2 regions of the Nonomuraea sp. NPDC003214 genome follow, and region 2 is predicted to be linked to the other one. Evidence: riboswitches for the same ligand, from Rfam matches in the RefSeq annotation. Region 2 holds a riboswitch; the other holds the start of a gene.
What was found. Region 2 has a riboswitch for S-adenosylmethionine ahead of thrC (threonine synthase). Riboswitches for the same ligand answer to the same signal wherever they lie in the genome.
Positions count from the first base shown of each region.

Region 1: it holds a riboswitch for S-adenosylmethionine, as region 2 does, so the genes downstream of both, ACWDXC_RS28265 (aminotransferase class V-fold PLP-dependent enzyme) here and thrC (threonine synthase) in region 2, are expected to answer to the same signal.

Region 1 is NZ_JBSFSX010000009.1:71,737-76,146, forward strand. It holds gene ACWDXC_RS28255 (NADH-quinone oxidoreductase subunit D) at 1-205, opposite strand, end outside; gene ACWDXC_RS28260 (DoxX family protein) at 307-1,059, shown strand; gene ACWDXC_RS28265 (aminotransferase class V-fold PLP-dependent enzyme) at 1,063-2,352, opposite strand; SAM riboswitch class IV at 2,396-2,511, opposite strand; gene ACWDXC_RS28270 (TerC family protein) at 2,629-3,345, shown strand; gene ACWDXC_RS28275 (cytochrome P450) at 3,345-4,410, shown strand, end outside.
Region 2 is NZ_JBSFSX010000014.1:28,146-32,555, reverse strand. It holds gene groL (chaperonin GroEL) at 1-14, opposite strand, end outside; gene ACWDXC_RS35745 (cold-shock protein) at 309-509, opposite strand; gene ACWDXC_RS35740 (MoaD/ThiS family protein) at 757-1,032, opposite strand; gene thrC (threonine synthase) at 1,057-2,286, opposite strand; SAM riboswitch class I at 2,300-2,440, opposite strand; gene ACWDXC_RS35730 (RNA polymerase sigma factor) at 2,526-3,080, opposite strand; gene ACWDXC_RS35725 (alpha,alpha-trehalose-phosphate synthase (UDP-forming)) at 3,147-4,410, shown strand, end outside.

The DNA of each region.
Region 1 (4,410 bases), on a different contig from region 2:
AGTCGCGCACCTCGAACAGTTTCTCCGCGCCCCGGTGCATGTAGCCGATGATCGGCTCGGCGCCGGAGATGCGCTCACCGTCAAGAGTGAGCCGCAGGCGCAGAACTCCGTGAGTCGACGGGTGCTGCGGCCCGATATTCAGGATCATGTCCTCGGTGGCCAGCTCCTTGGCCCCGGCACCGATTCCGACCACGCGTTCCGTCATACGGCCCATGCTGCCACCGGCGGGTCGGTCAAGGAACGGTATGGGGGTGCATCGCTGGTCCAGCCAGGGGGATGAGTACTGGAAACGGGGGAGAAAAGACCATGAAAAGGGTTGTGTTCGACATCGCCGCCCTGATCGCACGGGTGGTGATCGGCGTCATCTTCCTGGCGCACGGGCTGCAGAAATGGCAGGCCGGGCTGGGCGCCACGAGCGGCATGTTCGCCGAGTCGGGCGTGCCGATGCCGCAGCTCGCCGCCGCGTTCGTCACGGTGGCCGAGACGGTCGGCGGCATCCTGCTGATCCTCGGCCTGCTGGTGCGGCCGGCCGCGCTGGTGCTGCTCATCGGCATGATCGGCGCGGCTGTGTTCGTGCACGCGCCGAACGGCATCTTCGTCCAGCAGGGCGGCTGGGAGCTCGTCGGAGCGCTCGGCGCGGCGTCGCTGCTGTTCCTGGCGCTGGGCGGGGGACGCTTCGGCCTCGACGGGATTCTCGGCGCCGTGTACAGGCGCCGGGCCGAGCGGCGGGCGGCCGAGCGGGACGCCGCGGCGGGCGCCACGACGACCGTGGACCGGCCGGCGCCCGACACGAAGGCCGCCTACCCGGACGAACGGCACTCGGTGCCCCGGCAGCCCGCCGAGCACGAGCGCACGCAGGCGGCTGACTACGACCGCACGCAGGCGAGCGAGTACGACCGCACGCAGGCGGCCGGCTACGACCGCACGCAGGCCGCCGAGCCCGCCGAGCGTCCGCACCCGGCCGAGCACCGGCCGGGCGGGCTGAGCGAGGAGGACATGCGCGACGTGGACGCGGTGGTGAACGACCAGCCGACGCGCCCGAAGCCGCCGAACCGCTGAGACCTAGCGGCTGACCAGGTCACGCAGCGCGCCGACCAGCCGGTCGACGTGCTCCTGGGTGGTGCCGATGCCGATGGAGGCGCGCACCGCCGAGGCCGTGTCGTCCTCGCAGCCGCCGTCGGCGGTGCCGAGCAGGTGCCGGACGAACGGGTGGGCGCAGAACTTCCCGTCCCGCACGCCGATGCCGTACTCGCTCGACAGCGCCTCGGCGACCTCGCGCGCGCTGTAGCCGTCGACGGTGAACGACACGATGCCCACGCGCGGGTGCTCCGGCCCCCACAGCGACAGCTCCCGTACGCCCTCGATGCCGGCGAGGCCGGCGCGCAGCCGGGCGATCAGCCGCTCCTCCTCGCGCAGCAGCGGCGTCCAGCCGGTGGCGGTGAGGGCGTCGCAGGCGGCGGCCAGCGCGATCGCGCCGAGCACGTTCGGGGTCCCGGCCTCGTGCCGGGGCTCGGCGTCGTCGTGCCACTCGGTGCTCTCCCCGACCGAGCGCACCGCGCCGCCGCCCTTCAGGTACGGCGTGCCCGCCGACAGCCAGTCGCGCCGGCCGACCAGCACGCCGGCGCCGAACGGCGCGTACAGCTTGTGGCCGGAGAAGGCCACGTAGTCGAGGTCGAGCGCGGTCAGGTTGACCGGCCGGTGGGGCACGAGCTGGGCGGCGTCGACGAGGATGCGGGCGCCGTGCCGGTGCGCGATGTGGGCCAGCGCGGCGATGGGCCACAGCTCGCCGGTGACGTTGGAGGCGGCGGTGACGACGAGCAGCTTGGGCCCGTCGATCGCGGCCAGCGCGTCGTCGGCGGCGCGCACGGCCTCGCCGGGGAAGGCGGGCGGGGCCAGCCGCACGGCGTCAGGCCAGGGCAGCAGCGAGGCGTGGTGCTCGGTGTCGAAGACGACCACGGTGGTGCCCTCGGGCAGGCAGCCGGCCAGCAGGTTCGTGGCGTCGGTGGTGTTGCGGGTGAAGATGACGGCGTCGTCGGTGCGGGCGCCGACGAAGGCCCGTACGGTGTGGCGGGCCTGCTCGTAGCGGGCGGTGGTGAGCTGGGAGGCGTAGCCCGCGCCGCGGTGGACGCTGGAGTAGGCCGGGAGCGCGGCGGCGACGGCGGCGCTGACCGGCTCCAGACAGGGGGCGCTGGCCGCGTAGTCGAGGTTGGCGTAGCCGACGAGCTTGCCGCCCTTGACCGGCACTTCCAGGTCGGCGCCGACGACGGCGGGGATGGCGCGGGCCTGCTGGACGGGGGCCGGCTTCTCGGCGGCGGTGGTGCGGGCGGCGTTGAAGATCGTCAGGGTGGACACGGCGAACCTCCTCGGGGTCATCGGACCCCTGGAGCAGCCAGTGAGCCCGCGCTTGCCCGCCACACCTCGTGACGGACCAGGTCTTCACCCGGGGCACCCCGCCGCGGACGCGAGGGTTGCCGGCCAGCGAGCCGGGGCTTGGCGCTGGCACTCATGACCTACGTCGGCACTATAACCGACACCCACCCGTAAAACGCAACCGCGAACTTATCGGCCCGTTGACTCGTTGCTTCCTCGACATCCCCCGATAGCAGGAGGTAATCGATGTTGGACTGGGTGGCAGATCCCCAGATCTGGATAGGGTTCTTCACCCTTGTGGCCCTGGAGATCGTGCTGGGCATCGACAACATCATCTTCATTTCCATCCTGGCAGGAAAGCTGCCGCCGGAGCAGCGGGACAGGGCGCGGGTGCTCGGCCTGGCGGCGGCCCTGATCAGCCGGCTGCTCCTGCTGCTGGCCCTGTCGTGGGTGGTGCGGCTCACGGAGCCGCTGTTCGAGGTGCTGGGGCAGGAGATATCGGGACGGGACCTGATCCTGCTGCTGGGCGGGCTGTTCCTGCTCGCCAAGAGCGTCACCGAGATCGGCCACACGATGGACGTGGGCGAGAAGGACGGCAAGAAGGCCGTCGCGGCGTCGTTCGCCTCGGTGATCGCGCAGATCATGGTGCTGGACGTGGTGTTCTCGCTCGACTCGGTGATCACCGCGGTCGGCATGGTGGACGAGCTCGGCGTGATGATCGCGGCGGTGGTCGTGGCGGTGCTGGTGATGCTGTTCGCCTCCGGGCCGATCAGCCGGTTCGTCGACACGCATCCGAGCATCAAGATGCTGGCGCTGGCGTTCCTGGTGCTGATCGGTGTGGTGCTCATCGCCGAGGGGCTGGACCAGCACATCCCGAAGGGCTACATCTACTTCGCGATGGCGTTCTCGGTCATCGTGGAGCTGCTCAACATCCGGGTGAGGAGCAGGCGGGCGAAAGCTTCTAGTATTGAATAGTGCGCTTTGACCCGTGGAATCCGGATTTCGTCGCTCACCCGTACGGCGTCTACGCCGAGCTGAGGCGCGAGGCGCCGGTGAGCTTCTTCGAGCCGACCGGCCAGTGGCTGGTCGCCCGGCACGCCGACGTGAACGCCCTGCTCAGGGATCGCCGCCTGGGCAGGTCGTACCTGCACGTGGCGACGCACGAGGAGTTCGGCAAGGAGCCCGAGCCGGAGTTCCAGGAGCCGTTCTGGCGGGTGATCCGCGCCGGCATGCTCGACGTGGAGCCGCCGGTGCACACCCGGCTGCGCCGCCTCGTCTCCAAGGCGTTCACGCCCCGCATGGTCGAGTCGCTGCGCCCCCGGGTGCGGGCGATCGCCGAGGGCCTGGTCGACGCGTACGTGGAGCGGGGCGGCGGTGACCTGATCGCCGAGGTGGCCGAGCCGCTGCCGGTGACGGTGATCGCCGAGATGCTCGGCATCCCCGACGCCGACCGCCACCTGCTGCGCCCCTGGTCGGCCGACATCTGCGGGATGTACGAGCTGAACCCGTCGGAGCAGGCGCAGCACACCGCCGTCAGGGCGGCGTCGGAGTTCGCGGCGTATCTGAAGGAGCTGGCCCGCGAGCGCAAGGAGCGGCCCGGCGACGACCTGATCAGCGCGCTCGCGGCGATCGACGAGCTGACCGAGGACGAGCTGGTCGGCACCTGCGTGCTGCTGCTCAACGCCGGTCACGAGGCCACGGTGAACGTGACGGGCAACGGCTGGTGGTCGCTGTTCCGCAACCCGGGCGAGCTGGCGCGGCTGCGCGCCGACCGCTCGCTGCTGCCGACGGCCGTCGAGGAGCTGATGCGCTGGGACACGCCGCTGCAGATGTTCGAGCGCTGGGTGCTGGAGGACATCGAGGTCGGCGGCGTCGCCATCCCGCGCGGCGTGGAGGTGGCGCTGCTGTTCGGCTCGGCCAACCGCGACCCCGAGGTGTTCGACGACCCGGAGCGGCTGGACGTGGGCCGGGTGGACAACCCGCACATCTCCTTCGGCGCGGGCATCCACTTCTGCCTGGGCGCGCCGCTGGCCAGGATCG
Region 2 (4,410 bases):
ATCTTGGCTGCCATAAGGCTAGACCTCCCAGACACAGGGTGGCTGCTGCGATCGAGCCGACGCCCGCGACGGCATGTGGGCCCGCAGCTCCTTCGGCGGACCCCATCGTCTCGATCCCAGGGTTGGCACTCTGCGACAGAGAGTGCCAACGAATTGTTTAGCACTCTACCCGGTCGAGTGCAAGCCGACAGCACCCCACCCCAGGTCACGTCGGTACGGCGGGCCCGTGAGCCCGCCGTACGTGAGGGGACGAGAGGTGGCGGTTCGCACGTACTGCGCTGACGTGCGAGCCGCCGGTGCTCACCACGTCAGACCGAGCGGACGGACTCCGCCTGCGGTCCCTTCTGGCCCTGCGTGATCTCGAACTCGACCCGTTGGCCCTGCTCGAGAGACCGATACCCGTCCATCAAGATTGCCGAGTAATGGACGAATACATCCTTACCACCGTCTACCGCGATGAAGCCGTAGCCCTTGTCCGCGTTGAACCACTTGACGGTGCCCTGCGCCACTTCCGACTCCTCTTACTGGGCTCATAGATCCCGCCCATTCCTCCGCGAGACCTACAATCGCCTGACTAATGGATATCAGCCGTACGATCGCACTCGACCATACCTGTGGGAAGGCGTTTGGCAACAGAGTCAATCGGCAAATCGGGTATTTCACCTCACGCTAACTGGTTCAACCTTGTATTTCACAAAAGAGAAGGCGCCCGCATGGGGCGCCTTCTAGAGGGTCGTTCTGGAGATCGGGGGGTTCTCAGCCGCCCGCGACCGCCGGGATGATGGAGATCTGAGTGCCCTCAGGGGCGGGAGTGTCGAGCCCCTCGGCGAAACGGACATCCTCTTCGCCAACGTAAACGTTGACAAAACGACGAATCTTGCCCGATTCATCAAGAATGCGCGCGCCGATGCCCGGGTAGTCGGAGTCGAGCTTGGCAAGCACGTCACGCAGCGTTGCGCCCTCTCCACTCACCTCCGCGTTACCGCCGGTGTAGGTGCGCAGGATGGTGGGAATCCGCACAGAAACGCTCATGGTAAATCTCGCCTTTCCTGGTTGTCAGACAGTCGCGCGGAACGCGTCGAGAGAGGGCCGGATCACGGCCGTGGGGGTGACGTCGGTGACCGCGTCGAGCGTCTTGAGCCCGTCACCGGTGTTGAGCACCACGGTTTCGGCCTCGGGGTCGAGCTGGCCCGTCTCGACGAGCTTCTTCAGCACGCCGACGGTCACACCGCCGGCCGTCTCGGCGAAGATGCCCTCGGTCGAGGCCAGCAGCTTGATCGCGGCGACGATCTCGGCGTCCGTGACGTCCTCCACCGCCCCGCCGGTGCGGCGCGCGATGTCGAGCACGTAGGGGCCGTCGGCGGGGTTGCCGATGGCCAGCGACTTGGCGATGGTGTCGGGCTTGACCGGCTGGACGACGTCGTGGCCGGCCTTGTAGGCGGCCGAGACCGGCGAGCAGCCGAGCGCCTGCGCCCCGAACACCTTGTACGGGCTGTCCTCGACCAGGCCGAGCTGGATGAGCTCCTTGAAACCCTTGTCGATCTTGGTGAGCTGGGAGCCGGAGGCGATCGGGATGACGATCTGCTCGGGCAGCTTCCAGCCGAGCTGCTCGGCGATCTCGTACGCGAGCGTCTTGGAGCCCTCGGCGTAGTAGGGCCGCAGGTTGACGTTGACGAATCCCCACTTGTCGCCCAGCGGGTCGCCGATGAGCTCCGAGCAGAACCGGTTGACCTCGTCGTAGGTGCCGTCGATGCCGATCAGCTTGCCGCCGAACACCCGGGCCATGGCGATCTTCGCCTGCTCCAGGTCGGCGGGGATGAACACGCAGGCCTCCAGGCCGGCCCTGGCGGCGGCGGCCGTCACCGCGCCGGCCAGGTTGCCGGTGGAGGAGCACGACAGCGTGTGGAAGCCGAAGTTGCGGGCCGCCTCGACGGCGATGGCCACCACCCGGTCCTTGAAGGAGTGGGTGGGGTTGCCCGAGTCGTCCTTGACGTACAGGGACTTGATGCCCAGCGCCCGGCCCAGGTTGCCCGCCTTGACGAGCTTGGTCCAGCCGGGGTTCATGTTGGGCTTGGACGCGACGTCGACCGGCACCGGCAGCAGCGAGCGGTAGCGCCAGATGTTGGCCGGGCCCGACTCGATGTCGGCGCGGGTCACGTTCCCGAAGGAGTAGGCCGCCTCGAGCGGCCCGAAACACTCCAGACAGGCGAAGCTGGGGCCCAGCGGGTAGCGGGTGCCGCACTCGCGGCAGGAGAGAGCGACGGCGGGACCGAAGTCGAGCGACATGAAGCGAGGCCTTCCCTCATCTTCGTCCGCGGCCACCCTGACCACGGACCGGAATTGGCACCCTGTCCCGGTCGGCCTCGCAGGTCGCGAGTCACAAGCCGGGAGGGTTGCCGGGGCTTCGCAGGGCCGGTCCCTCCACCCCTCTGGATGAGCAATATTCAGTTGGAGTTGCTGACTCGGACTCTACCCAATCCGAGCCGCGAACTGACCAGTCGTCTCACTTCGCGAGACAACCGGTCTCACCGATAGTCTTCGCCGAGCGCCGCCTGCACGTATTTGCGGGCCTGGTGGATGCGCGACTTGGCCGTGCCGAGCGGGATGTTGAGCTGCTCGGCCACCTCGCTGTAGTCGAGCTGGACGATGTCGCGCAGCACCAGGGCCTGCGCCAGGTCGGGCTTGTCGGCCTCCAGCGCCTCCATCGCGTCGAGCAGGTCGAGCCGCGACCCGGCGATCACGCTGACCCGCCGCACGTCGGGCTTCTGCATAGGCAGCTCGTCGGAGCTCTGCTCCGCCGCCCTGCGCTTCAGCGACCGGTACGTGGTCCGCGCGCAGTTGGCGGTCACGATGTGCAGCCACGTGCTGAACCTGGCGCGCCCCTCGAACCGCCCGATGTTGCGGGCGACGGCCAGCAGGGTGTCCTGAGCCGCCTCCTCCGCGTCCTGGTGGTAGGGCAGGATGCGGGCGCAGTGCCGCAGCACGTCCGGCTCGATCCGGCGCAGGAGCTCGCCGAGTGCGCGATGATCTCCTACGGCGGCCGAGCGGGCGAGTTCTTCGGTTGCCTCATCTAGCGCCATAGCTGGGATCCTAAGGTCGGGAGACACCTCCGTGACATCTCCTCGTCGTAACTCCTGGGAGCGTCGATGAACAGCGTCCTGCTCGCCTCCAACAGAGGCCCGGTCTCGTTCACCGTCTCCGACGACGGCGAGCTGACAATGAGACGCGGCGGCGGCGGTCTGGTGTCGGGGTTGTCCGGAGTCGCCCGGGACGCGGGCGTGCTGTGGGTATGCGCGGCGCTGTCCGACGGCGACCGCAGCGCGGTGCGGCAGGCCCCCGGCGGCCGGCTCGACCAGGCGGGCTACGACACCGGGGCGCTGCGGATGCTCGACATCGCGCCGGCCACCTTCCACCGCGCCTACAACTCGATCGCCAACTCGACGCTCTGGTTCGTCAACCACCTGCTCTACGACATCCCCAACGCGCCGGTGTTCGGCACCAGGTTCCAGCGCGACTGGGAGTCCTACCGCGACTACAACGGCGCGTTCGCGCTGGCGCTGGCCGAGGAGGCGGGCCACGGGGCGCGGGTGATGGTGCAGGACTACCACCTGACGCTGACCCCGGCGATGCTCCGGGCCGAGCGGCCCGACCTGCGCATCGCGCACTTCAGCCACACGCCGTGGGCGCCGCCCGAATACTTCGCGCTGCTGCCCGACGAGGTGGCCCGCGAAGTCCTGGAGGGCATCCTGGGCGCCGATCACGCCGGGTTCCTCACCGGGCGGTGGGCGGAGGCGTTCATGGACTGCTGCGCGGTCCTGCTCGGCGCCGAGGTCGACGGCGCGGCCCGTACGGTCACGCACGAGGGGCGCGTCACCCGGATCGGCGTCCACGGGCTGGGCGTCGACGGCAAGGCGCTGTGGGCGCGGGCCGGGGAGCCCGACGTCGAGTCGCACATGGCCGCGCTGCGCGAGCAGGTCGGCGACCGCAGGCTGATCGTCCGCATCGACCGCACGGAGCTGTCGAAGAACATCGTGCGCGGTCTGCTCGCCTACCGCGAGTTCCTGGACGCGCATCCGGAGTGGCACGGCCGGGTGGTGCACCTGGCGTTCGCCTACCCGAGCCGCCACGACCTGCCCGAATACCGCGAGTACACCGCCTCGGTGCAGCGCTGCGCGCAGGAGATCGAGGACGCCTACGCCACCGAGGACTGGGACCCGCTGATCCTCAACGTCAACGACGACTACCCGCGCTCGCTGGCCGCCTACAGGATGGCCGACGTGCTGCTGGTCAATCCGATCCGCGACGGCATGAACCTGGTGGCCAAGGAGGGCCCGGTGCTGTCGCCGCGCTGCGCGCTGGTGCTGTCGCGGGAGGCGGGCGCGGCGGCCGAGCTGGGCGCCGACGCGCTGC